One region of the Halomonas sp. DN3 genome, then DNA from elsewhere that is predicted to be linked to it. Evidence: predicted binding sites of a transcription regulator. Region 1 holds the regulator's gene; the other holds the start of a gene.
What was found. Region 1 encodes FNR, which switches genes on or off when oxygen is low (the NO sensors DNR and NnrR bind a similar motif). Its sites were predicted from a motif close to TTGATNTANATCAA; they were not measured.
Positions count from the first base shown of each region.

Region 2: the regulator FNR is predicted to act here: its motif matches at 11,965-11,978, upstream of petA (ubiquinol-cytochrome c reductase iron-sulfur subunit).

Region 1 is NZ_CP099965.1:745,971-762,064, forward strand. It holds gene NKF27_RS03395 (NahK/ErcS family hybrid sensor histidine kinase/response regulator) at 1-3,418, opposite strand, end outside; gene NKF27_RS03400 (DUF4212 domain-containing protein) at 3,810-4,067, shown strand; gene NKF27_RS03405 (sodium:solute symporter family protein) at 4,106-5,899, shown strand; gene NKF27_RS03410 (DUF294 nucleotidyltransferase-like domain-containing protein) at 6,002-7,825, shown strand; gene NKF27_RS03415 (3'-5' exonuclease) at 7,822-8,514, shown strand; gene NKF27_RS03420 (hypothetical protein) at 8,610-8,849, shown strand; gene ttcA (tRNA 2-thiocytidine(32) synthetase TtcA) at 9,235-10,194, shown strand; gene fnr (fumarate/nitrate reduction transcriptional regulator Fnr) at 10,355-11,095, opposite strand; gene NKF27_RS03435 (sulfite exporter TauE/SafE family protein) at 11,250-11,936, opposite strand; gene ccoS (cbb3-type cytochrome oxidase assembly protein CcoS) at 11,933-12,163, opposite strand; gene NKF27_RS03445 (heavy metal translocating P-type ATPase) at 12,160-14,634, opposite strand; gene NKF27_RS03450 (FixH family protein) at 14,634-15,158, opposite strand; gene ccoG (cytochrome c oxidase accessory protein CcoG) at 15,158-16,094, opposite strand, start outside.
Region 2 is NZ_CP099965.1:1,736,368-1,752,461, reverse strand. It holds gene NKF27_RS07800 (penicillin-binding protein 2) at 1-1,302, opposite strand, end outside; gene ftsL (cell division protein FtsL) at 1,299-1,622, opposite strand; gene rsmH (16S rRNA (cytosine(1402)-N(4))-methyltransferase RsmH) at 1,632-2,588, opposite strand; RNA gene rnpB (RNase P RNA component class A) at 2,731-3,082, opposite strand; gene rsmI (16S rRNA (cytidine(1402)-2'-O)-methyltransferase) at 3,347-4,201, opposite strand; gene NKF27_RS07775 (penicillin-binding protein activator) at 4,248-6,002, shown strand; gene NKF27_RS07770 (YraN family protein) at 5,989-6,363, shown strand; gene NKF27_RS07765 (phosphoheptose isomerase) at 6,407-7,000, shown strand; gene NKF27_RS07760 (BON domain-containing protein) at 7,002-7,592, shown strand; gene NKF27_RS07755 (ClpXP protease specificity-enhancing factor) at 7,780-8,286, opposite strand; gene sspA (stringent starvation protein SspA) at 8,378-9,004, opposite strand; gene NKF27_RS07745 (cytochrome c1) at 9,182-9,952, opposite strand; gene NKF27_RS07740 (cytochrome bc complex cytochrome b subunit) at 9,952-11,211, opposite strand; gene petA (ubiquinol-cytochrome c reductase iron-sulfur subunit) at 11,211-11,810, opposite strand; gene rpsI (30S ribosomal protein S9) at 12,184-12,573, opposite strand; gene rplM (50S ribosomal protein L13) at 12,587-13,015, opposite strand; gene zapE (cell division protein ZapE) at 13,237-14,403, opposite strand; gene NKF27_RS07715 (YhcB family protein) at 14,619-15,062, shown strand; gene NKF27_RS07710 (Nif3-like dinuclear metal center hexameric protein) at 15,144-15,905, opposite strand; gene NKF27_RS07705 (Do family serine endopeptidase) at 16,028-16,094, shown strand, end outside.

The DNA of each region.
Region 1 (16,094 bases):
GGCTCATGCGGTCGGCGATGGATAGGCCGAGGCCCAGTCCCTTCTCGCTTTCCTTGTGGCGCGAGGCCTGATCCAGGCGACGAAACTCCTGGAAGATCTCGGCCTGCTTGGCCTCGGGGATGCCGGGGCCGCTGTCCCATACCTCGATCAGCAGGCGCTCACCGCGCCGGCGAATGCCCAGCAGCACCCGGCCCTCCTGGGTGTAACGGATGGCGTTGGACAGGAAGTTCTGGATGATTCGGCGCAGCATCTGGCTGTCGCTGTCCACCCACAGGGCCGACCCCACCACCTTGAGGTCCAGGCCGCGATCTTCGGCCATCACCGCAAACTGGGCCTGCAGCGGGCGCAGGATGTCGGTCAGCGCAAAATGGCTGCGTCTGGGGGTCAGCGCGCCGGCGTCCAGCTTGGAGATATCCAGCAGGGTGCCGAGCAGCTCTTCGGCGGACTGCAGTGAGCTGTCGATATGGCCGATGGTGCGCTTCATGTCCTCGGCGCCCATGTCCTGGGACAGCGCCGAGGTAAACAGCCGCGCCGCGTTGAGTGGCTGCAGCAGGTCATGGCTGGCTGCGGCCAGGAAGCGCGTCTTGGAGGCGTTGGCGTCCTCGGCCACCTGCTTGGCCTGGCGCAGGGCCTGCTCGGCTTCGGCGCGCACTCGGTTCTCCTGGCGCAGCGCGGCGTTGGCTTCGGACAGGGCCAGGGTGCGCGAGCGTACCCGCTCCTCCAGGGTCTCGTTGGTTTCCTTGAGGGCGATCTCGGCCCTCCGGCGCTCGGTAATGTCCTGGTAGAGCGCGAAGAAGCCGAGGATCGCGCCGCTGTCGCCGAAGTGCGGAGTATAGGTCACCAGCATGTAGCGCAGGCCTTCGTTGGTGATCTCGAGCGACACCTCGAAGCTGACCCTTTCGCCACTCAGGGTGCGCTGAATCCAGGGAATGCGCTCCTCGGCCATGGTCTCCGGAATCACCTGGGTCACCTTCTTGCCGATGACCTCGTTGCGGTTGATGTTGAAGGCCTGCTCGTAGGCACGGTTGGTAAAGAGGTAGCGACACTCCCGGTCGAAGTAGGCGATCAACGCCGGCACGTTGTCGGTATAGATGCGGATATTGTTTTCCGAGCGGATCAGCGCTTCTTCGGTGCGTTTCTGCTGGGTGATGTCCTGATAGGTGTAGACGAAGCCGCCACCGGGCATGGGGTTGCCCTGGACCTCCAGCACGCTGCCGTCCTGGCGATATCGCACGTAGCGGTGGGGCTGGCCCTCGCGGATGTTGTCGAGCAGCAATTCCACGTGCTCTTCCGGGTCGCCGGGGCCGTACTCGCCGTTATGGGCGTTGTAGCGGAAGATGCGGTCGATCGGTGCGCCGACACGGATCAGGTGGTCAGGGAAGCGGAACAGCTCCAGATAGCGCTGGTTCCACACTACCAGGCGCAGGTTCTGATCCACCACGCTGATGCCCTGGTTGATGTTCTCGATGGTGGCCTGGAGCAGGGCGCGATTGAACTCCAGCACCTGGGAGGCCTCATCGACGATGGAGATGACGTCGGAGATGCCGATGCCACGCCCCTGCAGCGCGGAGTTGACGACGATGCGCGCCGACGAGGCGCCCAGCACCGAGGCCAGAAAGCGCTCGGTGAACTGGATCACGTCGATGGACGCTCGGGCACTGTCTTCCAGCGCCTTGCCGTTGCGCCGGGCGTAGTCCGAGAAGGCGCGGTCGACCTGGCCGGCGCTGAGAAAGCGCTGGCACAGCACCTTCAGGTCGCCGACCGTGGTAGCCCCGGTCCAGGGGCGATTGACCGAGGTCTGGCGGGTCTCGACGCTGTCGACGAACAGCGACGCCTGAATCCGTTCCACCACCCGCTGAGGGGTTACCTGGGAGACAAAGATGTAGGCCACCAGGTTGACCCCCAGCGACAGCATCACGCCGTGGGTAAAGCTGTCACCCACGTGCAGGCCGAACAGCGAGGTCGGTGACAGCCAGGCGATCCCCAGCGGCCCACCCTGGAGCCAGCCGGCGGGCAATACACCGGCGTTGATCATCGCTGGCAACAGCAGGGTGTAGGCCCAGATGGCGAAGCCCGCGTTCATGCCGACGATGACCCCCAGGCGATTGCCGCGCTTCCAGTAGAGCCCACCGATCAGCGCCGGGGCGAACTGGGCGGCGGCGGCGAAGGACAGCATGCCGATGGAGGCCAGCGAGGTGAATTCGCCGATCAGCTGATAGAAGCCATAGGCCATGGCCAGGATCACGGCGATGGTAATGCGCCGTGCCCGCAGGACCAGGCGTCCGTAGTCGCGGGCCTTGGTGTCGAACCAGCGCATGCGGAACAGCGCCGGGATGACGATCTCGTTGGAGATCATGATCGAGACCGCCACGGCGGCGACGATGACCATGCCGGTGGCGGCGGAGAAGCCGCCGATAAAGGTCAGCAGGGCCAGCCAGCTCTGGTTGGCGGCCATCGGCAGCGACAGCACATAGGTATCGGGTGATACGTCGGTGCCGGCGAAGATGGTCAGGCCGGCGGCGGCCAGCGGCAACACGAAGAAGGCGAACAGCACCAGGTACAGCGGGAACATCCAGCGCGCGCGGGCGGCGTCGTCGCGGTGGGTGTTCTCCACCACGGTGACGTGAAACTGGCGCGGTAGACACAGGATCGCCAGCATGGCCAGCAGGGTCTGGGCCCAGAAGCTCTGGCCGAAGTCCTGCTGGGCCAGTTGCCGCTGCAGCTGCAGGTGGGTGTCGGCCCGGGTCATCAGGTCCTGCAGGCCATCGAACATGCCCCAGGTGACGTAGGCGCCGAGGATCAGGAAGGCCACCAGCTTGACCAGCGACTCGAAGGCCACCGCGTGGATCAGGCCCTCGTGGTGCTCGGTGGCGTCGGTATGGCGGGTACCGAACAGGATGGCGAAGATCGCCATGACGATGGCCACATAGAAGGCGGTGTCACCGAACAGCGGCGCCTGGGTGATGTCGGAGGCGTCGGTGAGCACGGCAAAGGACGTGGACACTGCCTTCAACTGCAGGGCGATGTAGGGCAGGGTGCCGATCAGCGCGACCAGGCTGGCGAAGGCCGCCAGAGACTGGGTCTTGCCGTAGCGAGAGGCGATGAAGTCGGCGATCGAGGTGACGTTCTGGTGCTTGGCGACCCGCACCATCTTGGCCAGTACTGGCCAGAACAATAGAAGCGTCAGTACCGGACCGACGAAGATGCTGGCGAACGACCAGCCGGAGGTCGCCGCCTGGCCCACGGCGCCGTGGAAGGTCCAGGAGGTGCAGTAGATCGCCAGCGCCAGGCTGTAGACCAGCGGGCGACGATGGCTGGCCCCCAGGTGGCGTGCACGACGATCGCCGCGCCAGGCGATGGCGAACAGCACGGCGATGTAGAGCAGTGAAACAGCGATCAATAGCCAACCGGCAAACATGGGCACCTCCTCGACGTCAGCGGCCATTCTAGGGCATTGGCGGCCTGCTCGGCAGGGGCGCAGCGTGGTTGCCTCGATTCGGGCGCCTGAAGCGCGAAGCATTGACGGAATTTTGCGCCATCAAGGGAAAGGCATTGCCTTTTCTCAAGGCCTTGAATCGCGACTAAGGTGGATTGCACCTTTGTAGTGATAGACCATCGGCTAATATTCCAGAAATGTTTATAAGTTGCTGAAATATTTGATGTAATAGTTTTCTTGGTGCGGTGCATTTATGCTTTTCGACTAAAGTTATCGTTCCAGGAAAGGCCATTTTGTCTAGTCTGCTTCTCGAGCCTTTGTGTCGTCTTTGCGGCGGCATTTGGCGATCAAACCACTTCTTGAGGGTAGCCTTATGCTAGACAAGAGCGCACAGGCCTACTGGAAACGAAACATACGAACCATCCTCGGCTGTCTGGCCGTATGGTTCATCGTCTCCTATGGCTTCGGCATTCTGCTGGTGGATGTACTCAACAATATCCAGTTCTTTGGCTTCAAGCTCGGCTTCTGGTTTGCACAGCAGGGATCCATCTACACCTTTATCGTGCTGATCATTTTCTATGCCTGGAAGATGAACAAGCTCGATGAAGAGTACGACGTCCACGAACAGTGACACCCGCAAAATAACGTCAATGAACGGGAATTGATTCCATGGATGTACAACTACTTACCTATATATTTGTAGGGGCGTCCTTCGCGCTCTACATCGGTATCGCGATCTGGTCGCGTGCCGGGTCTACCAAGGATTTCTACGTCGCCGGCGGCGGCGTCCACCCTGCCGCCAATGGCATGGCTACCGCGGCAGACTGGATGTCGGCGGCCTCTTTCATCTCCATGGCGGGCCTTATCGCCTATCTGGGTTACGACGCCTCGGTCTACCTGATGGGCTGGACCGGTGGCTACGTCATGCTGGCCATGCTGCTGGCGCCTTACCTGCGCAAGTTCGGCAAGTTCACGGTGCCGGACTTTATCGGTGACCGTTACTACTCGAATATCGCCCGTACCGTGGCGGTCATCTGCGTTATTTTCGTGTCCTTTACCTATGTCGCCGGTCAGATGCGCGGCGTCGGTATCGTCTTCGCCCGTTTCCTCGAGGTCGAGGTCAATCTGGGCGTGGTCATCGGCATGGTCATCGTGTTCTTCTACGCGGTGCTCGGTGGCATGAAGGGCATCACCTACACCCAGGTGGCCCAGTACTGCGTGCTGATCACCGCCTTCATCGTGCCGGCGGTGTTCCTGTCGATCATGATGACCGGCCACGTGCTGCCGCAGACCGGGCTCGGTGCCACCTTCGTCGATGCCGCCGGCAACGACAGCGGCCAGTACATTCTCGATCGTCTCGACGGTCTGCTGACGGATCTGGGCATCACGCCCTACACCGACGGCAGCCAGCCGATGATCAACGTGTTCTTCATCACCGCCGCCCTGATGTGCGGTACCGCGGGTCTGCCCCACGTCATCGTGCGCTTCTTCACCGTGCCGCGGGTGCGTGACGCCCGGGTCAGCGCCGGCTGGGCGCTGGTGTTCATCGCACTGCTCTACACCACCGCTCCGGCGGTCGGCGTGTTCGCCCGCACCAATATCATCGAGACGGTACACGAGACCAGCTACGAAGAGGCACCGGCCTGGTTCAAGAGCTGGGAAGGCGTGGGCCTGATCGGCTGGCTCGACAAGAACGACGACGGTCGGGTGCAGATGGGACCGGGCGCACCGTTCGAGGGCAAGCCGACCTTCGAAAGCGGCCCGCTGGAAGAGGAAACTCCCGGCGAGCACGGGCAGCGGGTGGTGACCAATACGCCTACCGACAGCCCCAACGAGGTCTACATCGACCGCGACATCATCGTGCTGGCCAACCCCGAGATCGGCGGCCTGCCGGCCTGGGTGATCGCCTTGATGGCCGCCGGTGGCGTGGCCGCGGCGCTGTCCACCGCAGCCGGTCTGTTGCTGGTGATCTCGGCGGCGGTGTCCCACGACCTGATCAAGAAGCAGATCAATCCGAACCTCAGCGAGAAGGGGGAGCTGCTGGCGGCGCGAAGTGCTGCTGCGGTGGCGGTGGTGGTGGCCGGCTACTTCGGCATCAACCCGCCGGGCTTCGTGGCCCAGGTGGTGGCCTTTGCCTTCGGTCTTGCTGCCTCGTCCTTCTTCCCGGCGATCCTGCTTGGCATCTTCGACAAGCGCATGAACCGCGAAGGGGCCATCGTCGGCATGGTGCTGGGTCTGAGCTTCACCTTCATCTACATCGTCTACACCAAGTTCATCAACACTGATCCTTCGATCTGGTGGTTCGGCATCTCGCCGGAGGGTATCGGTACCCTCGGCATGATCCTCCACTTCATCGTGGCCTTCGTGGTCTCGCGGGCAACCGCAGCACCGCCGGAGCACATCCAGGAACTGGTGGAGAACGTGCGTGTGCCGAGAGGCGCGGGTGAGGCCCACGCTCACTAGAGCGGGCCATCAGGCAGGGGCGTCGGTCCACCATCCGTCGCCCCCTGCCAGACGACAACACTCCCCGACCCCGGCCTCGCCGGGGTCGGTCATGGAGCAGACATGATCGACATCGACTTCACTCATCCACCGTTTTCATTGCTCGACGAGGCCGAGCGCGAGCGGGTCCTGGGCGGGCTGGATATCGCCTACTACGGGCGGGATGACGTGATCCTCGATGCAGGGCAGTCCGGCGAGTTCGTCTTCGTGATCCACAAGGGCGAAGTCGCCGAACTGGACCCGGCCGAGGGCCCCGCCGGGGGGCGCATCGGCCACTACACCGGGGGCGATCTGTTTGGTGCCATCAGCGTGATCAACGGCCAGAGCCGTTACCGCTTCGTCGCCGAAGAAGAAAGCCTGTGTTACCTGATGCCGCACACCTTGTTTCTGTCGCTGTGCGAGAACAATGCCGCCTTCTCGGACTACTTTCACCAGCGCCTGATCAGCAAGACGCGCTTGCTGGCCGAACGTCGCGCCGAGGGCGGGGTCACCCTGGCCGGATTCATGCTCGCCCGGGTGAACGAGTGCATGCGTGAACCGCTCAAGGTCGGCTCGACGACGTGCATTCGCGACGCCGTGCTGACCCTCAAGGACAAGGGCGCCGACAGCCTGCTGGTCGAGACGCCCGACGGTCCTGGCATGCTGACCAAGACCGACCTGCTCGAGGCCCTGGTGCTGGAGGGGTGCGACGGTGATGCCGAGGTCGGTGGAATCGCTCATCTGGCGCTGGTGACGGTGGATGAAAGCCAGTACCTGTTCGAGGCACTGATCGAGATGACCCGCCACAAGGTGGCCAGGGTGGTGGTGCTTCAGGGCCAGCGGCTGATCGGTGTCGTGGAGCTGACCGATGTGCTCAGCTTCTTTTCCAGCCGCAGCTACGTGGTCAGCCTGCAGGTCGAGCAGGCGACGACCCTGGCCTCGCTCAGCGAAGCAAGTCAGCGTGCGCCGGAGCTGGTCGAGGCGCTGATGGCCCAAGGGGTACGCATGCGCTTCGCCATGGGCATGCTGTCGGCGCTCAATGGGCGCATCATCAGCAAGGCCTGGCACTTCTCGATGCCGGCCCCTCAGCGCGAGCGCGCCTGTCTGCTGGTGCTCGGCAGCGAAGGGCGCGGCGAGCAGATCCTGAAGACCGACCAGGACAATGCGCTGATCCTGGCCGATGACCAGCAGTGGGACGAGCTCAGCGCAGATACCGCGCGGTTCACCAGCGTGCTCGACGATCTGGGCTATCCGCGCTGCCCGGGCAACATCATGGTCTCCAACCCCCAGTGGGTCGGCACCCTTGCGCAATGGCGCGCGCGCATCCGTCGCTGGGTCAGCGAACCCGACGGAGAAAGCCTGATGCGTCTGGCGGTGCTTGCCGACGCCTCGGGGGTGGCCGGTGACTTTGCCCTGGTGGACCGACTCCACGACGTGCTGATCGAAGAAACACGGGGCAATGAACTGTTGCTGACCCATCTGGCGAGGGGAGTGTTGCGGTTCTCGACGCCCTTGACCCTGTTTGGAACGCTGAAGAAGCCCGAGCACGGCGTCGACATCAAGAAGGGTGGCATCTTTCCCATCGTCCACGGTGTTCGCACCATGGCGCTGGAGTGCGGGCTGCGCGAGACCTCGACCCACGACCGGCTGGCGGCGCTGGCGTCACTCGGGCGCATCGAGCGAGTGGTGGCGGAGGATCTCGGCGAGGCGTTGTCGCTGTTCTGTGAGCTTCGGCTTCGGGCGCAGCTGGCCTACCGGCGCGACGATGCCCGGGCCACGGACGCCCCGGACAGGGTGGTGGTGCAGTCGCTCAATTCGCTGGAGCGGGACTTGCTGCGCGAGGCGCTGCACCTGGTCAAGGAGTTCAAGGCCAGCCTGTCCCACCGCTATCACCTGGAGTATGCATGAGTGTCGAGGCAGCCCCCCAGGGCAAGCTGCCTTGGCGTCAATGGTTTCGCTTGGGAGAGTACCCGATGCTGAGAGCGATCAGGCGTGTGGCCGACAGGCGTCGGCAGGCCGATGGCGATTTCGCCTGGCTGTTCAATCCCTATACCGGCGACGAGCTGGTGTCCCTGGACTGCGAAACCACCGGCCTGGATACCCGTCATGCGGAGCTGGTGTCCATCGCTGCGGTGCGCATTCGTGACGATCGCGTCTTGACCAGCGAGTCGCTGGACCTGCGGCTCGCGCGTCCTGCCAGTCTGAGTGGTGACTCCATCTGTATCCATCGCCTGCGTGGGGTCGACCTGGAAGGCGGCCTCGAGGTGCGCGAGGCCTTGACGACGCTGCTGGAATTTATCGGCAATCGCCCATTGGTCGGCTGGTGTATCGACTTCGACCTGGCCATGCTGGATCGCTACCTGAAGGCGGAGTTTGGCTTCTCGCTGCCCAACGCCACCATCGACGTGGCCCAGCAGTACCGCAAGCGGCTGCGCCGAAGTCACCCGGAAATCGAGGTGCAGCCGACCTTTGAACAATTGGCAGAGCGACTTGGAGTCCCGATCATGGGACGCCATACGGCCCTGGGCGACGCCGTCACCACGGCGCTGATGCATCTGCGCCTGGAAAGCGGGGCACTCACGGCGCCATCGCGCTGACCCGGTGCCGTCATCCGCGCTGACCCGTTGCCGTCATCCGCGCTGACCCGGTGCCGCCCGCACCGGCAACCATTCACCTGCAAGGAGATCCTGTCATGAGTCTGCACGCCATGTTGACCCTTCTCGAGCCCACGCTGCTGGCGCTGGGCCTGGTCTCGGTGCTGGTGGCCTACCTCCAGTACTATCGCCGTACCCGGGACCTGTGGGGCATGGTCAAGTTCTGGGAGAAGCGCCTGACCCTGACCGTGCGCGAGTTTGGCTGGCAACGTGCCGGCATCCTGCTGCTGTTGCTGGGCGTGGTGGTGCGCTATCTGCTGGCGCTGAACGTCGTCTAGGGCTTGTCTGAAAAGTGCCTGCGCTCGGTAATACGGCGTTAAAAATCGGATCAACATGCTCATTTACACCCCGTAAACTGCGCTTTCTCACCGATTTTTGCCTTGTCTAACCTTCGCTCGTCGACTTTTCGGACAGCGCCTAGGTCCCGGCTGACAGGCACTTGCGTTCTTCGACTTGCCAGACCAGACCAGGCCAGACCAGGCCACGACGCGCAAGGGCGCCACTACGGCGGTGCCGTCCTTGGCGGTTTCCGATGTGCCGCCGACGAAAAGCCCCCCCCTTATTGTCCTCGCCGGGGTAAGCGGTCGCTGACCTCTTCGCCACTAAAGCGTCCGGATGGTAGACTGGCGCCTCTTTCATTTTCAGCCGTGATGTCCCGCTCCCATGTCGCCACAGTCCGCCTCCGCCACCCTGTTCGATCCCCGTACCCCCGAGGATGACCATCTCTCGATCGATGCCGGCGACAGCCCGGCCGACCCTGCTGCGGATGGCGACCAGACGGAAGCTCACGTTCAGGCCAAGGCACGGCGTGAGTTCAACAAGCTGCAGAAGCGCCTGCGCCGCCAGGCCGGTAACGCCATCATCGACTACGGCATGATCCAGGAAGGCGACAAGATCATGGTGTGTCTGTCTGGTGGCAAGGACAGCTACACCATGCTCGAGATCCTGCGCAGCCTTCAGCGCAACGCGCCGGTCAACTTCTCGCTGGTGGCGGTGAATCTGGATCAGAAGCAGCCGGGCTTTCCGGAGCATGTGCTGCCGAACTATCTGGACAGCATCGGCGTGGACTACCACATCCTCGAGCGCGACACCTATTCGGTGGTGAAGGAGAAGACGCCGGAGGGCAAGACCACCTGCGCGCTCTGCTCACGCCTGCGGCGCGGCTCTCTCTATGGCTTCGCCGAGGAGATCGGGGCGACCAAGATCGCCCTGGGCCACCACCGCGAGGACATTCTCGAGACGCTGTTTCTGAACATGTTCTTCGGTGGCAGCCTCAAGGCGATGCCACCCAAGCTGCTCTCCGACGACGGCAAGAACATCGTCATCCGCCCGCTGGCGTACTGCCGCGAGGCCGATATCCAGGCCTACAGCGAGGCGATGGAGTTCCCGATCATCCCGTGCAACCTGTGTGGTTCCCAGCCCAACCTGCAGCGCCAGGTGGTCAAGGAGATGCTGGCCGAGTGGGAGGTCAAGCATCCCGGGCGCCTCGAGAGCATGTTCAAGGCGGTGACCAATGTGGCGCCGTCGCAGCTGGCGGATCGGCAACTGTTTGACTTCGAGGGGCTGGAGGCCGTGCAGGCCGAACGCCAGGCCCGGCGCATCGACGTGGTGGATGCCGACTGATCTCGCCAGCAGCGAATGTGCAGGACGCCATGACAGCAAAAGAGGCCGCATCTCCGGATGCGGCCTCTTTTTTGTCACACGCCATCTATTACGCTCTGCTTTCCAGATCCTGGATACAGGGCCCTGCCGGCCAGGCCCGGCACGCTGCTGCCAGATCCGCTCAGGTAACTTCGGTGTCGGCCAGGGTCGACAGCGCGGTCAGGTCGAGGATATTGACCTCACGTCCCGATACCGCCACCAGATCCTGCTGCTGGAAACGCCCGAGGATACGGCTGACCGTTTCCACCGCCAGCCCCAGGTGATTGCCGATGTCGGCGCGGGACATGGACAGGCGGAAGCTGAACGGTGAATAGCCGCGGCGGCGGAAGCGATCCGACAGGCCGAGGAAGAAGCAGGCCAGGCGCTGATCAGCGGTCTTGCGTGACAGCAGCTGCATCATCCGGCGGTCCTCTCGCAGCTCCTTGCTCAGGGTGCGAAACAGCTGGGCACGCAGCTCCGGCAGGGTCTGGGTCAGCGCATCGAGGCGGTCGAAGGGAATCTCGCACACCGTGGTGGTCTCCAGCGCCACCACGCTGCCGGGATAGCGGCCGTCGTCGATGCCATCCAGCCCAACCAGTTCACTGGGCAGGAAGAAGTTGGTCAACTGAGCTTCGCCGCTGCCTTCGGTGGTGATCTGCTTGAGACTCCCCGACCGGACCGCGAAGACGCTGGTGAAGCGATCTCCTTGCTCGACCAATCGTGTGCCTTTCTTGATCGGCGGGTGACGACGGATGATGGAATCGAAGCGCTCGAGGTCGGCGGTCTCCAGCGACAGCGGAAGGCACAAGGAACTCAGGCTGCAGGACTCACAGCGAGTCTCATGCAGCATGGGACGCCGCCGATCTTGGGCCGTAGGACTCATTCGCAGCTCCTGTGTATCTGGGATCGATATTGACTGGGCCATGGGGAGAACAGACGTCGCCCGTACAGCACGTTGATGGCACTATTCTACACCCTCAGATCAGCTAAAAGTGGCGTCTACCTCTTTAGGATTAATAACTTAGAGGTAGGATGCGTCATTGATGCAGCCCAGTCCAAAGTTGCCAGACGGCAAAGGCGATGATCATGCCAGCGGCGGCGAGGCGTGTTGCCCGATGCGCCAGCAGGGCCTGCATTTGTCTGGCGGCGAGGCCCGTCACCACCAGCGCCGGAAGCGTGCCAAGACCGAAGCTCGCCATCAGCAGTGCGCCCTCGAGGGGTTCGGCCCGTGCCAGGCTCCAGGCCAGCATCGAGTACACCAGGCCACAGGGCAGCCAGCCCCAGATGGCGCCCAGCGCCACCGCCTGGGGCAGACGCACCACCGGCAACAGGCGTCTGCCTGCGGGTTCCAGGTACCTCCAGAGGTGACGCCCCAGTGCCTCGACGTGACGCAGGCCTTTCCATAGATCGGCAATGTAAAGCGCCATCAGGATCAACATCAGGCTGGCGACGATCTGCATCAGGCCACGCAGGGTCGGCGAAAGGCCGATCACCGAACCCAGGGTGGCAACCAGAGCGCCCGCCACACAGTAGCTGGTGATACGACCTACATTGTAGCCGAGCACCAGAGAGCCCACCCGCCAAGGTTGACGCATGCTGGGGGGGATGGCAAAGGTCAGAGCGCTCATGATGCCGCCGCACATGCCAATACAGTGTGCACCACCAAGCAGACCAAACACGAAGGCCGCCATCATGGGAGGCAGCTCGAGGCCGGTAGGATTCACTCAGGCCCTCTGGATGATGGATCACGATCGGATGTCTGCGCAGGCGTTTCGGACGAGGAAGCGCCGTCATCGGCACTGCGAGTGTCGTCTTCATCTTCGAACAGGATGCGATAGGCGGGGCCTTCGAGGTCCTCGAACTGGTCGTTGCGCACCGCCCAGAAGAAGGCCCAGACCGCCAGGCCCAGCAGGATCAACGACAAGGGTATCAACAGGTAAAGGATGCTCATGGGCCGGGGCTTGCGGTGACGGGTGAAGGTGTCGCGGTCGGCCTGGTGCGTCCGCGCCGCAGACGCAGGGCATTGCCGATGACCAGTAACGAGCTGAGTGACATGCCGATGGCGGCAAGCCAAGGGGGCACGAAGCCCAGCGCCGCTGCGGGCAGCGCCACGACATTGTAGAGCACCGACCAGGACAGATTCTGGCGAATGATGCGACGGGTCTGGCGGGCCACCTCGATGGCTTCGACGATACCCGTGAGCGGTTCGCCCAGCAATACCAGATCGGCGCGGGTGCGGGTGAGGTCGCTGGCCCCGGCCATGGCGATGGCAAGGTCGGCGCCGGCCAGTACCGGCACGTCATTGATGCCATCACCGACCATGGCCACCTTTTCGCCCTTTGCCTGCCGCGCCTTCAAGTGCCCGAGCTTGTCCTCGGGGGTGGCCTCGCCACGCCACTGATCGACGCCCAGCGTGTGGGCAAGCTGGCCAACGTTGACGGCGCGGTCGCCCGACAGGATCTCGATGGCAAGCCCTCGCTGGGCGAGGGCGGCGAGGGTCTCGGCGGCGTCGTCACGGGGCTGATCGTCGAGCTTGAACCAGGCCTGGGGCTTGCCTTCGCAGGCCAGCAGCAACCAAAGCCCTGCGCCAGGGAGCTCAGGAACGGGTTGGCCCAGGCAGGCAAAATGCGGCTGGCCCAGTCGCCAGCGCCGGCCGTCGATCACGCCATCCACGCCCTGGCCCGGGTGATTGCGCAGTTCGCTGGCCTGGCAGCTGGCGTCGCGCCAGGCAGCGAAGGCGCGGGCGATGGGGTGCTCCGAGCCGGTTTCCAGTGCCGCCGCCAGGGCCAGATGCCGGCGCTTGGTGGCAGGGTCCATCTCGCCATTGTTGGCGCTTCCTTCGTCGTCGCTCAGCGGCCGGTGTTCGGCGAGTTGCATGCGCCCCCGGGTCAGGGTGCCGGTCTTGTCGAAGACGACGCGATCGAGGCCGGCCAGGGTCTCCAGCGCATCGGCTCGGGTCACCAGTACCCCGGCACGTCTCAGCCGGCCGTGGGCCACGGTCAGGGCGGTGGGGGTCGCCAGCGCCAGGGCGCAGGGGCAGGTCACCACCAGTACCGACAGGGTGATCCACAGGCTGCGGCTCGGGTCGATCAGGCTCCAGACCAGCGCCACCAGGGCGGTGATGACCAGCAGGTTCAACACGAAGCGATGGGCCACCTGCTCGGCCAGGCGGGCGATACGTGGACGATGGGTGAAGGCACGGTCGGTGAGATCGAGAATGCCGGCGGCGCGGGTGTCGTCGCCGACGCGGGTGACCATCACTTCGATCGGGCTGTCCATGCACAGGGTACCTGCGTGCACGGCATCTCCCTGGCGACGCAGGAGGGGCAGCGATTCGCCGGTCAGCAGCGACTCGTCGATCTGGGCAAGACCCGAGGTCAGGTTGCCGTCCGCGGGAATCTGGGCGCCGGGGCTGACCCGAACCCGGTCACCCGGGACCAGCCGACTGGCGGGGATGACGCGTTCATCGCCATGCTCGTCGAGGCGCACCGCAGCGCTCGGCAGGGCGCTGGCCAGGGCATTGCCGCTACGGCCGTAGTGAGTACGGGCGCGAGACTCCAGGTAGCGTCCGAACAGCAGGAAGAAGGTGAACATGCTGACCGAGTCGAAGTAGCGGTCACCGGAGTCGCTCACGACCGACCAGGTGCTGGCGATAAAGGCCCCACCGATGGCCAGGGCCACCGGCACATCCATGCCCAGCACGCGGGTTCGCAGATCACGCAGGGCGCCGACGAAGAAGGGTTGGGCCGAGTACAGTACCACCGGAGTGGTCAGCGCCAGCGATAGCCAGGCAAACAGGCGCTCGAACTCGGTGCTGAGATCACCGCCGTCGACGTAGTGCGGGATGGAAAACATCAGCACCTGCATCATGCCGACGGCCGCCACGATCAGGCGTCTTATCATCTGGCGCGACTGTTGCTTGAGCCGCTGCTGGGCCTGGTCCGGCTCGTAGGGCTGGGAGGGATAGCCGATGGCGGCCATCTCGGCCAGCAGGCGCGACAGCGACAGACGTTCAGGATCCCAGCGCACCTGAAGGCGGTGCTGGGAAAGATTGACAGCACAGCTCTTCAGGCCGTCGAGGGCATTCAGGCGGTGCTCGATCAGCCAGGCGCAGGCGGCGCAGGTGATGCCATCCACCGCCAGGGTCGCTACCTTGGTGTCGCCATCCTGACGCACGAAACGATCCTGCAGGCCCGGATCGTCGAATACCTGATAGCGGGCCTCGTCGGCGGGTATCGGCGATGGGCGCTCCGGCAGGGCGGTGCGAAAGCGATAGTAGCTGTCCAGGCCGCCGCCGACGATGGCCTGGGCCACCGCCTCGCAGCCCGGGCAGCACAGCGGATGGCGCTGGCCATCCAGGGTGATCGACCAGGGCGCCCCGGCCTCCACCGGGGCGCCACAGTGGTAGCACGAGGCCGCCATCAGAGTCCCGGTGTCAGGCGCACGGAGGTCTCCCGCGGGAACTCTGCCTCGCCGGTCAGGCGCCATTCAGGCTGCTGTCCTGACGCGCCTTCTGCGTGGGGCTGCAGCTGAAGGTACCAGCGATAGCGCAGATTGCGTTCGAGGGTGCCGACGTAGTGGCCTTCACGGGTGTGGGTCAGCACCAGTGCCCGGTCGCGGGCGCCATCGGTGGGGAACTTCAGCGCCAGATCCAGCCGCTCTGGGCGTTCGTCGCCATCGAGCGTTACCACCACGTCGCCGGTGGTGGCGTCGATGCGCAGCTCGGCCGCCAGCCCCAGCGCCTCGGCACGTTGCTGCTTTTCGAGCTGGACGTTGATGGCCAGACCTTCCTTGTAGTAATCGTCCGGCACCGAACCGTCGAAGTAGCGGATCGAGAAGGCCAGGTAGACCATGCTGAAGGTGACCGACGACAGCAGCAGGGCGATCAGGAACCAGGGCCAGAACTGCTTGTACCAGGGCGGCACCTGGGGATCGGACAGGGACATCAGGGGGTAACTCCTATAAAGCGGCTTTCACGTTCGATGGCCACGGACGGATCGTCCTCGGCGAGGACGCGAACGCTGATATCGGCACTGCGTTGTTCCATCTGATCAGGATTCACGCTCAAGGTCATCACCAGTTGGCGGGACTGGTTGGCGGGAACCTCGATGGCGGTGGTGTCGCTCTCGAGACCTTCGATGCCGGCTACCTCGATCACGTAGCGATGAGGGCGGTTGTCGAGGTTACGCACGGTCATGGCGTAGGAGTTGGCGATGCGTCCATCGGTCAGTGTCTGATAGAGCCGAGCGCGATCGCGCTCCACATCCACATCCAGCGGTGTGCGGTCGGCGATGGTCCAGACGAACAGGCCGATCATCACCACCAGGGCGACCAGATAGCCGATCAGTCGAGGCCTCAACAGGTGGGTCTTGTTGCCGTCGAGGGCGTGCTCGGTGGTGTAACGTACCAGGCCACGGGGGTAGCCCATCTTGTCCATGACGCTGTCGCAGGCGTCTATGCAGGCGGCGCAGGTGATGCACTGGTACTGCAGACCGTCGCGGATATCGATGCCGGTCGGACAGACCTGAACACAGAGGTCGCAGTCGATGCAGTGGCCAAGGCCCTGCTCTGCCGGGTCGGCGTTGCGCTTGCGCGGGCCGCGAGGCTCCCCGCGGTGGTAGTCGTAGGACACGATCAGGGTGTCGCGATCGAACATCACCGACTGGAAGCGGGCGTAGGGGCACATGTACAGGCAGACCTGCTCGCGCAGCCAGCCGGCGTTCAGGTAGGTGAAGACGATAAAGAAGCCGACCCAGAAATAGGACCAGCCGCTGGCCGAGAGGGTGGCAAGATCCAGCACCAGGCCACCGATCGGGGTGAAGTAGCCGACGAAGGTGATGCCGGTGGCCGCCGAGATGATCAGCCAGATGGCGTGCTTGGCG
Region 2 (16,094 bases), 990 kb from region 1:
GATGGAGGTATAGGCACTGGCCAGCTGCAAGGCGGTGACCGACAGACCGTAACCGTAGGACAGCGCGGCCCACTGGCTGCTCGACCACACCGCCGGCGCCGGCATGTTGCCGGTGGCCTCTCCGGGGAAGCCGGTGCCCGGAGCCTGGCCGAATCCCAGCGCGCGGTAGCGATCTGGCACCACCGGGTCGTCGAGCTGCAGGGTCAGCTTGGCCATGCCGATGTTCGAGGACTTGCGCAGGATCCCGGCCAGGGTCAACTCGCCATTGTTGGAAACGTCGCGGATGGTGTAGCGGTCGATTCGCATCCAGCCCGGCGACGTATCCACCACGGTGTCACGTGGAAAGCGACCGGTCTCGAGCAGCGCCGACATGGCCAGCGGCTTCATCACCGAGCCCGGTTCGAACACGTCGACCATGGCCCGGTTGCGCAGCCCCTGGGGGTCCAGGCCGGCGCGGTTGTTGGGGTTGTAGGAGGGCTGGTTGGCCATCGCCAGGACCTCGCCGCTGCGCGCGTCCATCATCACCAGTACGCCGCCGTCGGCGTCGTTCTCATCCACGGCAGCCTTGAGCTCACGGTAGGCCATGTACTGCAGGCGCTGGTCGATGGACAGCGTCAGGTTGCCGCCTGGCTCTGCCTCCTGCAGCACCTCCAGGTCGCGCACCAGACGTCCACGGCGGTCCTTGAGCACGCGGCGCTTGCCGGGCTCACCGGACAGGTAGGATTGATAGGCCAGCTCCAGTCCTTCCTGGCCCTGGTCATCGACGTTGGTGACCCCCAGCAACTGGGCGGTCACCTCGCCGGCAGGATAGTAGCGCTTGTACTCTTCCCGGGCGTGGACGCCAGGCACCCGCAGCTTGAGCACTTCCTCGGCCTGGGCCGGGGTCATGCGCCGACGCAGGTACATGAATTCACGTTCGCTGTAACGCGCGATGCGCTCGTTGAGGGCATCGAGGTCCTGGCCCAGCGCCTGGGCCAGGCGTAACCGCTGGATGTCGTCGGCGGGCAGGTCCTGGGGGTTGGCCCACAGCGTCACCACCGGGGTCGAGATCGCCAGCGGTTCGCCGTGACGATCGGTGATCATGCCCCGGTGGGCGGGGATCGGATCGGTCCTGAGGGTACGGGCGTCCCCCTGCACCTGAAGAAAGTTTCGATCGATGACGTGAAGATCGACGATCCGCCCGGCCAGCAGACCCAGGCCCAGCAGGATCAGCGTCATCATCACCACGTAGCGCGCCCGCCCCATCGGTTCCATCGGTGGCGGGCGGCGAGGTGTCACGCCCCGGGGAAGTTCCGCGGTCATGGCGTGATCACCTCGATGTCATGGATATCGGGCAGCCGCATCTCCAGACGCTCCACCGCCAGGCGTTCGACACGCGACGGCGTCGACCAGGCGCTCTCCTCCAGCAGCAACTGCCCCCACTCCGTCTGCAACTGCTGCTGTTCACGCTCCAGCTCCTGGAGCCGAGCATACTGCTGGCGAGTCTGGTGACTGACGCTGATCACCGCCAGCGCCGACACCAGGCATGCCAGCAGCAGCGCCACCACCAGCAAGAGGCGCGGCGACATGGTGCGCGGCAGCGGCCAGCCAAAGGCGTTGATATCCAGTCGTCCTTGAGCCATGGAAGGTCCTCAGTAGCGCTTGCGCGCCATGCGCATGACGGCGCTGCGGGAGCGTGGATTGGCCTCGACCTCTTCGGCGCTGGCCTTCATCGCCTTGCCCAGTGACTCCAGCCGTCGCGCGATCTGATCGTCGCGCAGCGGTATACCCCTGGGCACCTGGGTATCGCCCTTGACGTGATCGCGGATAAATCGCTTCACCCGTCGATCCTCCAGCGAGTGGAAGCTGATCACCACCAGATGCCCCCCGGGCGCCAGTGCCTCCAGCGCGGCTTCCAGCGCCTGATCGAGCTGATCGAGCTCACCGTTGATCTCGATACGCATGGCCTGGAACACGCGAGTGGCGGGATGCTTGCCCTTCTCCCAGGCGGGATGGGCGGCCTTGACCACCTCGGCAAGATCGGCCGTGCGGGTGAAAGGCCGTTCCTGGCGCCGAGCGATGATGGCCCGCGCCAGCCGACGAGCGTAGCGCTCCTCGCCGTAACGCTTGAACACCGACGCCATCTCGGCCTCGCCCACCCGCGCAATCCACTGGGCCGCGCTCTCGCCCTGGGTCGGGTCCATGCGCATGTCCAGCGGGCCGTCGCGCAGAAAGCTGAAACCGCGATCGGGATCGTCAAGCTGAGGGGAGGACACGCCAATGTCGAGCAGGATACCGGACAGCTTGCCATCCAGGCCGTGGTCGCGGGCGACCTCTCTCAGCCGCGCAAACTCGGCACGTTCGATGGTAAAGCGTGGGTCATCGATGCTGGCCGCCTCGGCGATCGCCTGGGGGTCGCGATCAAGGGCCAGCAGGCCACCGTCTTGTGCAAGGCGGGAAAGGATGGCGCGGGAATGACCGCCGCGTCCGAAGGTGCCATCCAGATATACGCCGGCGGGATCATGCACCAGGGCGTCGACGGCACCGTCGAGCAGGACGCTTTCATGAGCGAAGCCGCGCACGGAGGATTCAGAGGAAGGTGACGGCATGCGGGTCTCGTTCGACGGCGGTGTTCCTACGCGCGGCCAGCCGTCAGCGCCGTCAGCGGTGGAAAACCCTCACGCCACTGGACTCCTGGCCGCACAAACTCGTGATCGCGCCGCTCGAGCCAGGCCCAAGCGCGCAAGAAAAATGGGGAGTCGGCCGATAAGCCGGGTTCTGTCGAGGACAGTCATTCCTCTAGGAGTAGTGTCACCACTACCCTCAAGCAACCTACCCGAACCCAGCGCGGGCCACGCCAACGGGTTCCTATTTGGTCTTGCTCCGAGTGGGGTTTACCGTGCCACGCACTGTTGCCAGGCGCGCGGTGCGCTCTTACCGCACCCTTTCACCCTTGCCGGCCTCCCGAGGGAGACGTAGGCGGTCTACTCTCTGCTGCACTTTCCGTCGGCTCACGCCGCCCAGGGGTTACCTGGCACTCCGCCCTATGGAGCCCGGACTTTCCTCCCCCGCATCAAGCGGCGGCGACTGTCTGGCCAACTCCCGCGGCAAGCATACCAGTGCCCTGCCACCCCCTCAATCCCCGCCTTGCCGTGACGGGCCTGGGACAACCCCCAGCCTCTTCAGGCGATCGCTCCTGATGCCCTCTCGACGCCCTCAATCCCCGCCTTGCCGTGGCGGGCCTGGGACAACCCCCAGCCTCTTCAGGCGATCGCTCCTGATGCCCTCTCGACACCCTCTCGACGCCCTCAATCCCCGCCTTGCAGCGACGATCACAGGGCGTCCTCCAGTGCACCAGCGGCTGGATTCAATCGGCGTCCTTTAACGCCTGTGCCTGGGCGTACCACTGCTTCTTCGGCCCGCCGAGCACGCGCGCGGCCACGGCCGCGGCCTGCTTGACCCCCACCCCTTCGGCCAGCAGCGCGCGCAGCAGCGCTTCATCATCCACCGCTCGCTGGTCCGGTGCCGGCCCCGAGGCCCCGGCCACCATCACCACGAATTCGCCACGTGCCTGATCAGGGTCAGACTCCATCAGTGTCAGCAGCTCCGCGGCGCTGCCGTCGAGGAAGGTCTCGAAGGTCTTGGTCAACTCACGCCCGAGCACCACTCTGCGCTCGCCCAGTAGGGCGGCGAGATCGGCCAGGGTGTCGCGGATACGATGAGGAGACTCGTAACAGACCTGGGTAACGGCCGAATTCCTCCAGGCCTCGATGCGCGCTCGCCGCCCCGCACCCTTGGCCGGCAGGAAGCCATGAAAACTGAAATGATCGGTAGGCAGCCCGGCGGCACACAGCGCAGTGACCAGGGCGCAGGGACCGGGGATCGGCACCACCCGAAAACCCGCCGCCCTGAGCTCACGCACCACGACGTAGCCGGGATCGCTGATCAAGGGAGTCCCGGCATCACTGATCAGCGCCACGTCGTCGCCCTGGGCGAGCCGCTGCCTGAGCGTCTCGACTCGGGACGCCTCGTTATGGTCGTGCACGGAAATCATCGCCGGCGACAGACCGAGATGACGCATCAGGCGGCCACTGTGGCGGGTATCCTCCGCCGCGACCAACGCCACCTGGCCCAGCACCTGGGCGGCGCGGGGACTGAGATCTTCCAGATTCCCAATTGGCGTGGCGACCACGTACAATGAACCAGCTTTCGCTTCTGACATCTTGGCTCCCTGGGCTGCCATCCGGAACACGGACAAGGAAGGATTCATGAGGACTTTGACTCGCGGCCCCGTGGCCGCCGCTGTACTGGCCATCACGCTGGCCGGCTGCAGCTTCACGCCGAGCATCGTACAGCGGGCCATGGACGACGACCCGGACCAACTACTGGCGCAAGCCGCCCAGCAACAAGGCACCGAAGCGGCGCAGACCCGGCTGAGGGCGGCCGACATCCTAGCACGCTCCGGACGCCGCCCCCAGGCACTGGAAGTCCTCAACAGCCTGGACGACAGCCAGCTCTCCGGCGACAGCCGGCGTCAGTGGGCACTGCTGCTGTCCGAACTGGGGGACAGCGAGGGCGATCCCCAGGCGGTAGTCAGAGCCGCCAGCGTGCTCGACGAGATGCAGCTGCCCAACGATGAAGCCAATCTGCTGCGCCTGCGCCAGGGGCTGGCGCTGGGCCAGCTGGGCGAACCTCTCGAGTCGGCTCGCCTGCTGATGCAGGTGCAGAGCGCCACCGGCCGCGAGGACATCAACGACGCCATCTGGGACCAGTTGAGCGCACTCAACGGCCGCCAGCTCGAGGCACTTGAAGAGCCCGACAACGCCATCGTCACCGGCTGGCTCGAGCTGACCCGCCTGGTCAACCAGAGCGGCGGTGACATCCAGAGGCTATTCGCTCGCCTCGATGACTGGCGCGTGGCCAATCCGGACCACCCCGCCAACCGTCGCCTGCCTACCCAGATCACCCAGTTGCGCGAACTGCGTGGCAAGAGCGTGCAGAGCATCGCGGTGCTGCTACCCGAGTCGGGCCCGCTTTCCGGCGTCGCCGACGCCATCGAAAAAGGAATTCGCAGCCACCAGGCCAATGTGGTCAACGGCGGCGGAAACGGGGCCCAGCTCAGCTTCTTCGACGCCTCCAACGGCAACCTCGACGAACTCTATCAGCAGGCCCAGAGCAGCGGCGCCCAGGTGGTCATCGGCCCGCTGGACAAGAGCGACGTGACTCGTCTCGAAAGCCGCGCCGAGGTGCCCCTGCCGACCCTGGCGCTGAACTACGGCCAGTCCGCCTCCAACCAGACCAAGAACCTCTACGAGTACGGCCTGTCGGCAGAAGACGAAGCCCGCCAGGCGGCCCGCCGCGGCTGGCAGGACGGCCACCGCAGCGCCTCCATGCTGGTACCCGACAACGACTGGGGTCAGCGGGTCGGCGAGGCCTTCTGGAACACCTGGAGCGAACTGGGCGGCGATATCGCCACGGCGGTGCGCTACAACCCCGGCGCCTCGGCCACCGACAGCACCCGCCGCGCCATCAGCAACCCGCGTCCGGACATGCTGTTCCTGCTGGCCCTGCCGGACTTCGCCCGCCAGGTGCCACCGACACTGGAATACTATTCGGCCTCCGATCTGCCGGTGTACGCCACCTCACACCTCTACGAAGGCACCCCTCAGTCGCGCCTGGACCGTGACCTCGACGGCGTGCAGTTCCCCGATATCCCCTGGAACATTCCCGACGCCGCCGTGGGCGGTGCCGAGGCTCTCCCGTTCTACGACACCTATCGAGAGCTCAAGGCCGAGGACAAGCCAGCCATCTTCCGCCTGATGGCGATGGGCGTCGACGCCTACGAACTGGCACGCCGCATGCCACAGATCCAGGCCCTGCCGGGTTCACGCATGCAGGGCGCTACCGGCACCCTGAGCGCCGCCGGCGATGGCCGCATCTACCGCGAACTGCCATGGGCGCAGTTCAGCAGCGGCGTGCCGGCTCCCGTGTTCAGTGACGGCCTCGGTGATGCGGCGCCCTGACGCCATAGACGCCGTCGCCCGCGGCCAGGCCATCGAGCGTCACGCCGAGGCCTGGCTGTGCCAGCGTGGACTGATAGCGATCTCGCGCAACCAGCGCGCCAAGGGAGGCGAGATCGATCTGGTGATGCGCGACGGCGAGACCCTGGTGTTCGTCGAGGTGCGCCACCGCCGCAGCATCCGCCACGGCCATCCTGCAGAAACAATCACCATCACCAAACAACGCCGCCTGATCCGGGCGGCGCGTTTTTATCTCCACCGCAACGGGCTATCATGTCCTTGCCGCTTCGATGTCCTGGCCGTTACCGGCTCGTCACCGAGCCTCGACATCCAGTGGATCGCCGGTGCATTCGAAGCAAACTGACACAGCGGGCTCCCGGCGAGCCCCCATGGACCAGGAAGGCAGCATGGATTTCCAGAGCCGAATTCTCGGACAGTTCAACGACAGTATCGACACCAAGACCTACGCCAGCGAAGTGCTTCCACCGTTCATCGAGGTCGCGAGCCAGATGATGGTCCAGAGCCTGGTCACCGACGGCAAGATTCTCGCCTGTGGCAACGGCGGCAGCGCCGGCGACAGCCAGCACTTCTCCTCCGAACTGCTCAATCGCTTCGAGCGCGAGCGCCCCAGTCTGCCGGCCCTGGCCCTGACCACCGACACCTCGACGTTGACCTCCATCGCCAACGATTACAGCTACAACGAGGTGTTCTCCAAGCAGGTGCGTGCTCTGGGCCAGCCTGGCGACGTGCTGCTGGCGATTTCCACCAGCGGCAACTCGGCCAATGTCATCCAGGCCATCCAGGCCGCTCATGACCGTGACATGACGGTGGTGGCCCTGACTGGGCGGGACGGCGGCAACATGGCCTCCCTGCTGGGACAGGACGATTGCGAGATCCGGGTGCCGGCTACCTCCACGGCCCGTATTCAGGAGGTTCACCTGCTGGTGATCCACTGCCTTTGCGACCTTATCGACGAACAACTCTTTGGTGCGAGTGAATAACATGACGCAACGCGATTCCCGTTCGACACGCCCCCTGATGACCGCCCTGCTGCTGTCCGCCCTGCTGGCCGGCTGCACCACCGTAACCTCGGTGACCAACCCCGGCACCATCGACGAGGATTACGGCGAGCGCACCCTGGGCGCGACCGTCGAGGACGAGAGCATCGAGACCAAGGCCGCCCACAATCTGGGCCGTGTCGATGCACGCCTGAAGGACGCCAGGATCAACGTCGACAGCTACAACGGCGTGGTACTGCTGACCGGCCAGGTGCCCAGCGAAGAACTCAAGCAGCGCGCCGAAGAGATCGTCAGCGAGGTGCGCAACGTTCGTCGGGTCCACAATGAACTCAGTGTGGCGGCCAACCTGCCCACCAGTCAGCGCCTCAACGACGCCTGGCTGGACACCAAGGCGCGTACCGCCCTCGCCACCAGCGATCAGGTCGACTCCGGCCGCATCACCGTGGTTACCGAGAACGCTACCGTCTATCTGATGGGCCTGGTGACACACGCCGAGGCCGACCGTGCGGTCAATGTGGTGTCCAACGCCGGCGGCATGGAGCGTATCGTCAAGGTGTTCGACTACATCGACTGATGGCGTCAGGCGTGCCCTCGCGAGACGGCACGCCCCTCAAGCGCAACAGATGCACAAAAAAGCGGCGAGCCCACAGGCTCGCCGCTTTTTCATGAGATCACGTTCTTGAAGAGGTCGCGCTTTTCAAGGAGATCGAGCCGGCGACACCTCGCCGCCGACCACCCTGCGAGCGAGATGCCCGGCGAGGTTACTTGATCACCCGGAGGGACGGACGCCCCTTGCGAGGCGGCTTGGACCTCTCGACACCTTCATCCACGCCATCGCCGCCATCGGACTCACTGCCTGCGTCCTCATCGGAAACGGCAGGAGCCTCATCCTCTGTCGAATCCTTGACGCTCTCCAGAGCCGGGGCATCGACGTCGTTGGCCTCTTCGACAGGAAGCTCGGGCTCGTGACCAAAGACCATGCCGACGCCGTTCTCGCGGGCGTAAAGGGCAATCAGCGCAGGCAGCGGTACAAACAGCAACTCCGACTTGCCACTGAAGCGCGCCGAGAAACGAATCACGTCGTTGCCCATGTCCAGATCACGCACGGCGGTTGGACCGAGGTTCAGCACGATCTGGCCGTTCTGCACGAACTGCCTGGGCACCTCGACGTTCTCGTACTCCGCATCGACGACGATGTACGGCGTCAATTCATTGTCCAGCAGCCACTCGTACAGCGCCCTGGCCAGGTAGGGACGGCTCGACTTCATGATATGGCCCTCTTGGTTGGCGAATGGGAACTCGGGCGACTCCGGTGGCGACCGGACACACACGGCTCAGGCATTCCGTTCAAGCAAAACATCAGGGACGAATTTCGCGCTCGGCCTCGGACAGCGCGGCACGGAAGCCATCACGGGCGAACACGCGCTCCATGTAGCCCATCAGCGGACGCACCTGCTTCTCGGGCAGCTCGATATTGAGCGCAGGGAGACGCCACAGGATCGGGGCAAGGCAGCAGTCCACCAGGGTGAACTCCTCGCTCATGAAAAAGGGCATGTCCTCGAAGATCGGCGAAATACCGATGAGGCTCTCACGCAGCTCCTTGCGCGCCTTGTCGGCTTCCTTCTTGCTGCCGGACAGGATGCGATCGACCATCGGGCACCACTCGCGCTCGATACGATGCATCCACAGTCGGCTCTGGGCCCGCGCGACAGGATAGACCGGCAGCAGCGGCGGGTGCGGGAAACGCTCGTCCAGATACTCCATCATGACCTTGGACTCGTAGAGCACCAGGTCACGATCCAACAGCGTGGGGACGCTGTTGTAAGGGTTCAGGTCCGCCAACTCCTCGGGATGCTTGTCGTCGGTCACCTCGACAATATCCACGGCCACGCCCTTCTCAGCCAGCACGATCCGTACACGATGGCTGAAATGGTCCTCGCCACCGGAGTAGAAGATCATCGACGACCGCTTGGCCACTACACCCATGAAACAATCCTCGCATCAGTTCAAGCCGGGATGATAACACGACAACCCCCTTCTCGGGGGGGCATCAGGGGCACATCTTTGCACCCGCAGCGGGTCCGCCCGGGCGCAAGGATAATACCAGAAAAGGCAACGGGCGCGTGGTCATCGACCCCGCGCCCGCCATGGTGGACCTATCGGTCAGTGAATGTCTCGCCAGTACTCGCGCTTGAGGAAGTAGGCGATGATGCCAAACAGCAGGATGAAGATCAGCACCTTCGGCCCCAGCGCCTGGGCATGCAGCTTGGACGGCTCGCCCACATAGGCCAGGAAGTTGGTCAGGTCATACACCGCCTGCTCGAACTCCTTGGGCTCCATGCTGCCCGGCGACGTCACCTGCAGGGTCTCGCAGGACTGGTACTTGCCGGTCAGCGGATCGAGTTCGGCGTCACCGACCGCATGGTCGGAGGCTGCACAGACCTTTTCCTGCACCCCCTGCAGCGGCTCGAGCACGTTGGGCATGCCCACCGCCGGGAACACCACATTGTTGACCCCGGTGGCGCGCTCGCTGTCACGATAGAAGCTCAGCAGATAGCTGTAGATCCAGTCGGTGCCACGCAGCCTGGCCTCCAGGGTCAGATCCGGCGGCGCCTTGCCGAACCATACCTCGGCATCCTCGGCGCTCATCGCCTTGTGCATCTGGTCGTTGTACCCCAGCTCCGGCGAGAAGATCAGGTTGTCCTCGACCAGATCCTGGGGCATGCCCAGATCCTCGGCAGCGCGGGAGAAACGCTGATACTCCAGGGAATGACAGCCCATGCAGTAGTTGACGTAGAGCTTCATCCCGTTCTGCAGCGAGGCCTGGTTCTCCAGATCCGGCGACATGCTGCGCAGGTGCACCCCCTCGCCGCCCGCGGCGAAGGAGCAAAGCGGGACCAGCGCGAAGAGCAGTGCGAACAGTTGCTTTTTCATTAGCCAGTCACCCTTTCAGGAACGGGTTTGGTCTTCTCCAGCCGCGTATAGATGGGCATCAACACGAAGAAGGCGAAGTAGATCACGGTGCAGACCTGGGCCAGCAGCGTCCTGGCGCCGGTCGGCGGCAGCACCCCGAGCACCCCGAGGATGACAAAGCTGATCGCGAACAGCACCAGCATGACCTTGGAGATCCAGCCCTTGTAGCGCATGGAGCGCACCGGAGAACGATCGAGCCAGGGCAGCACGAACAGCACCGCGATGGCCGCCCCCATGAAGATGACCCCGAGGAACTTGGCGTCCAGACCGAACAGCGAGAAGGTGATGGCGCGCAGGATCGCGTAGAAGGGCGTGAAGTACCACACCGGGGCGATATGGTCCGGCGTCTTCAGCGGGTTGGCCGGCTCGAAGTTGGGCTTCTCGAGGAAGTATCCGCCGCCTTCGGGGAAGTAGAAGATCACCGCGCAGAACACGAACAGGAACACCGCCACCCCGACGATATCCTTCACCGTGTAGTAGGGATGGAAGGGAATGCCGTCCAGCGGCTTGCCGGTCTCGTCCTTCTTGGCCTTGATATCGATGCCGTCGGGATTGTTGGACCCCACCTCGTGCAGGGCGATGATATGCAACACCACCAGCGCCAGGATCACGATGGGCAGCGCCACCACGTGCAGAGCAAAGAAGCGGTTCAGCGTGATTCCGGAGATCAGGTAGTCACCACGCACCCACTGGGCCAGGTCGGGACCGATGCCGGGGATGGCGGAAAACAGCGAGATGATGACCTGGGCGCCCCAGTAGGACATCTGCCCCCAGGGCAGCAGGTAACCCATGAAGGCCTCGGCCATCAGCGCCAGGTAGATCGCCATGCCGAAGATCCACACCAGCTCACGCGGGGCCTTGTAGGAACCGTAGAGCAGTCCGCGGAACATGTGCAGGTAGACCACCAGGAAGAACGCCGAGGCGCCGGTGGAGTGCATGTAGCGGATCAGCCAGCCGTACTCGACATCACGCATGATGTACTCGACGGAGGCGAAGGCACCCTCCGCGCTGGGGTTGAAGCTCATGGTCAGCCAGACACCGGTGAGGATCTGATTGACCAGCACCAGCAGCGCCAGGGAGCCGAAGAAGTACCAGAAGTTGAAGTTCTTGGGCGCGTAGTACTCGGACAGATGCTCCTGCCACATCTGGGTGGCGGGGAAGCGATCATCGACCCAGCGCATGAAACCGCGTTCGGCCTTGGCCTTGTTGGGATTCGCCATTATGCGCCCTCCCCGTCTTCGCCGACCACGATGACCGACTCGTTGACAAAGTAGTAGGGTGGAACTTCCAGGTTCACCGGAGCGGGCACATTGCGAAACACCCTGCCCGCCAGGTCGAAGCGCGAACCATGGCACGGGCAGAAGAAGCCACCGGGCCAGTCATCGACACCGACGCCTTCGGCGTTGGGCTCGGGCTTGAACAGCGGTGAACAGCCCAGATGCGTACAGATGCCGACCAGCACACCGATCTCGGGCCGAATGGAGCGCAGCGAACCGCCGGCATAGTCCGGCTGCATCGGCTTGGCGGAATCCGGGTCTGCCAGCACCTCGTCGGTCAACGCCTCGGTACGTTCGATCATCTCCGGCGTGCGATTGATGACCCATACAGGACGGCCCCGCCACTCGACGGTCATTCGCTGCCCGGGTTCGAGCTTCGAAATATCCGCCTGAACGGGCGCACCCGCCGCCCGAGCCCTGGCACTAGGCTGCCAGGAAGCCACAAAGGGTACCGCTACCCCGACGGCGCCGACTGCTCCAACTACGGAGGTCGCCCCTACGAGGAAACGGCGTCGCCCTTTGTTCACGCCGTTGTCTGCCATGATCTGGTTTCTCCCATCAGACTTTATCCGTTGTTGTTTTCACGGCCCCTTGAATGTCCGTGACCACGGATACAAGTGGATTGTATGTTAGGAAATCCCCCCCACCGGCACAAGAAGCCGGCTGACCCAGACCCCCTGCGCAAGCCCCAGACAATTGACGTGGAACAACTTTATACCACTGTGCCTGTTCGCCTTGAGGGACAGGGCGGCTCAAAAGGCATAGACGATGACAGATTAACGAGGGAAACAGGCGCCGCCAGGCGACCCGATGATCCCCACCATCAGAGCACTACAGCACACAATTTTTCGAACCCCGGACACGACAACGCCCGGGCCAATGGCCCGGGCGTTGTTGATCGGCAAGCGTGGGTGATTAACGCTTGGAGAACTGCGGGCGACGACGCGCCTTGCGCAGACCGACCTTCTTACGCTCGACTTCACGTGCGTCACGAGTGACGTAGCCGGCAGCACGCAGCGGCTGACGGAAGTCCTCGTTGTACTGCATCAGGGCACGGGTGATACCGTGACGAATGGCGCCGGCCTGGGCGCTGCCGCCGCCACCCTTGACGGTGACATAGACGTCGAACTGGCCGAGGGTCTCGGTCAGTTCCAGCGGCTGGCGAACCACCATGCGGCCAGTCACGCGACCGAAGTATTCGTTCAGGTCACGGCTGTTGACGGTGATCTTGCCGGTGCCCGGCTTGAGGAAGACGCGCGCGGTTGAGGTCTTGCGGCGCCCGGTACCGTAATACTGCTGTGTCATGGCGAAGATCCCCTCAGATGTTCAGTTCTTGCGGCTGCTGGGCAGCGTGCGGATGTTCGGAACCGGCGTAGACCTTGAGCTTGGCGTGCATGGCACGGCCCAGCGGACCCTTCGGCAGCATGCCCTTGACGGCACCTTCGATGACACGCTCGGGAGCGTGGTCGATCAGCTGGCTGAAGGTCATGGAACGCAGGCCACCCGGGTAACCGGTGTGACGATGGTACATCTTGTCGCTGGCCTTGTTGCCGGTGACCTTAACCTTCTCGGCATTGATCACGACGATGTAGTCGCCGGTATCAACGTGAGGAGTGTATTCCGGCTTGTGCTTGCCACGCAGGCGGCGAGCAATTTCGGTAGCCAGACGACCGAGCGTCTTGTCCGCGGCATCGACGACATACCAGTCGCGCTGGACGGACTGCGGCTTAGCACTGAACGTCTTCATGGATGAAATCACCAATTCGATGTGTTGGATCCCTTTCGTCGTGTTCTGGACACCCGACAGGTGTTCAGCGAGACCACGCCGCGAAGAGATCATCCCTATTTTTCTTGGTTGCGCGGCACCCGGAAATCCGGACGATGCCGCCACAACGGTCGAGCGAGCGCGCATTCTACATGAGCGAAAGCGTGCCGTCACCCCCTCGGACACACGCAATCACCGTCGGTTCAAGGCTTGTGGGGCAGCGCCAGGTACTCCCGGGACTGCATCTCCTGAAGCCTGGACAGAGTGCGCTCGAACTCGAACTCCAGCTTGCCACCCTGGTACAGCGCCTCTGCCGGCGCTTCGGCGGACATCAACAGCTTGACGCCACGGTCGTAGAACTCGTCGACCATGTTGATGAAGCGCCTGGCCTGATCATCGGTGGCGGCGTCCATGCGCCGCACACAGGACACCAGGACCGTGTGGAACTCGCGAGCCAGCTCGATGTAGTCGTTCTGACTGCGCGGCCCGTCGCACAGCTCGAGAAAGTCGAACCAGACCACGTCCTCGTGCAGTCGACGCGCCTTGAGGATGCGATGGTTGATCTCCACCGGCACCTGCTCTTCCCCCGCCTGACCGGCGATCTCGCGAAAACTGCGCTCGAGCTCCTGATCCGCCGCCTCGTCCAGCGGCGAATGGAAGATCTCGGCGCGCTCCAGCGCCCGCAGTCGATAGTCGACGCCGGAATCGACGTTGACCACCTCACAGTGGCGCTTGAGCAGATCGATGGCCGGCAGAAAGCGAGAGCGCTGCAGGCCATCCTTGTACAGATCGTCCGGCACGATGTTGGAGGTGGCGACCAGCACCACACCGCGCTCGAACAACGCCTCGAGCAGATTGGCCAGAATCATGGCATCGGTGATGTCCTTGACGAAGAATTCGTCAAAACAGATCACCCTCGCCTCCTCGGCAAACTTGCCGGCGATCAGCCGGAGCGGGTTCTTCTCGCCCTTGCAGTGATCCAGCTCGTTGTGGACACGCTGCATGAAGCGATGGAAATGGGTGCGCATCTTCTGGGGAAACGGCAGCGCTTCGTAGAAGGTGTCGACCAGGTAGGTCTTGCCACGACCGACGCCGCCCCAGAAATAGAGCCCGGAGATGGCTGGCAGCGCCGGCTCCTGCTCTTCCTCCTTGCGCCCGAACAGGCCCTTCACCTTCGACGCCCAGCCGTCACGCGCCGCCGCCGGCGCCTTGGCCCTGGGCGCTGCCACCAGCTCGTCATACAGTCGCTGCAGATGCGCCACGGCATTGGCCTGGGCGGCATCCTCCGTGAAATCATCACGTTGGAGGTCGCGCCGGTAGCGTTCCAGCGGAGTTTCTGGCCGACCACTGCTCGACGGGGAAGAGCTCATGTAGCGTCCTGACTGTCAACAAGTTCGGAGCCGCATTATACGCAGACCACACAGGAATGGCAGGTCCCAGGCCGCGACCGGCAACAGCGCATCACGCCAGCACGACAAGGGAGGCCCCAGGCCATTGACCCTTTATGAGCCAACGCCTCTATAATGGGCCGTCGGCCAGGCCGGCGGCGGCCGCGGGTCGTCCGAAAGAGCTCAGGGAGAACTACGTGGAACCAAGCAACTTCAACATGATCCTGGCGGCGGCTTGCCTGGTGGCCGGAATTGGACTCGGCGCACTGGGCTACCACCTGCTCAACGGCGGCGCACGCAGTGCCCAAAGGCTGCGCCTCAAGCTGACCGAACGGGAACGCCAGCTGACCGAGTGGAAAGACGGTGTCGACGACCACCTGCAACAGATGGACGACCTGGCCCGGCAGGTCTGCGATGACGCCCTCACCCTGCAGCGCCAACTTCACGAGTCGGCGCGCCAGCTTGGCAGCAAGGCCATCGGCGGCGAGGTGACACCGCCCAGCGAACCCGGCGAGACCAGCGATGATATCGCCATTCCGCGGGACTACGCCGACGGCAACCGCGGCACCCTGTCAGAGGACTTCGGTCTGCGCCAGGCCAATGACGACCAGAACGCAGAACCGCGCCCGCCACGTTACTGACCACCCCGCCATGACAGAGCCCGCACACTGGTGCGGGCTCTGGCGTTGGCAGCGACACAAGCGGTCGATGGCGCTTGCTGCTCAGGCAGGGTTGTCGATGTCGACGAAGCGGTGCTCGACACCAAAGCGCTGCGCCAGCCATTCCCCCAACGCCTGGACGCCGTAGCGCTCGGTGGCGTGATGACCCGCCGCCAGATAGTGGATCCCCATCTCCCGCGCCAGGTGGGTGGTTCGCTCGGAGATCTCGCCGGAGACGAACACCTCGGCACCGGCCTCGGCCGCCGGGATGATCATGTCCTGGGCGCCGCCGGTACACCAGGCGACGCGACTCACCGCCTCGGTACCAGGCGCCTCGATCACCAACGGCTCGCGTGCCAGCGACGCTCCTACCTGGGCAGCCAGCTCGGCAACGCCCATTGGCCTTTCCAGCCGACCGTGCCACAGAAGCCCTTCGCCCATGGGCGCGTCCAGCGTTCCCTCCACCGTCCACCCCAGGCGCTGCGCCAGGGTCGCATTGTTGCCAAGCTCGGGATGGGCGTCCAATGGCAGGTGGTAGGCCAGCAGGTTGATGTCGTTGGCCAGCAAGGTCGCCAGCCGCCGGCGCTTCATGCCGGTAACCGCCACCGGCTCGTTCTTCCAGAAGTAGCCGTGGTGCACCAGCACCAGATCGGCCTGCCAGCGCACCGCCTCGTCAAGCAGCGCCTGACAGGCGGTGACGCCGGAGAGCACACGGGTGACCGTGCGTGCGCCCTCCACCTGCAGCCCGTTCTCGGTGTAGTCCTTGAAGCGCCGGGCCTCCAGCAGCTGCTCGCAGGCCGATACCAGTTCGTCGCGGTCTATCATGAGATCTCCTGAAATAGCTCCAAACAAGCATCAGGTTGGCGATGCTACAATGGCGCACATTGTACGCACCGCCCCGCCGGCCCGCGACCGCCTCACTGCCAAGCGCCAAGGATCATCGCCGCATGCGACGCACCCTCTCGACCTATATCTGGCCGGTCCTCATCGGCATTCTGCTCGCCATCGTGCTGA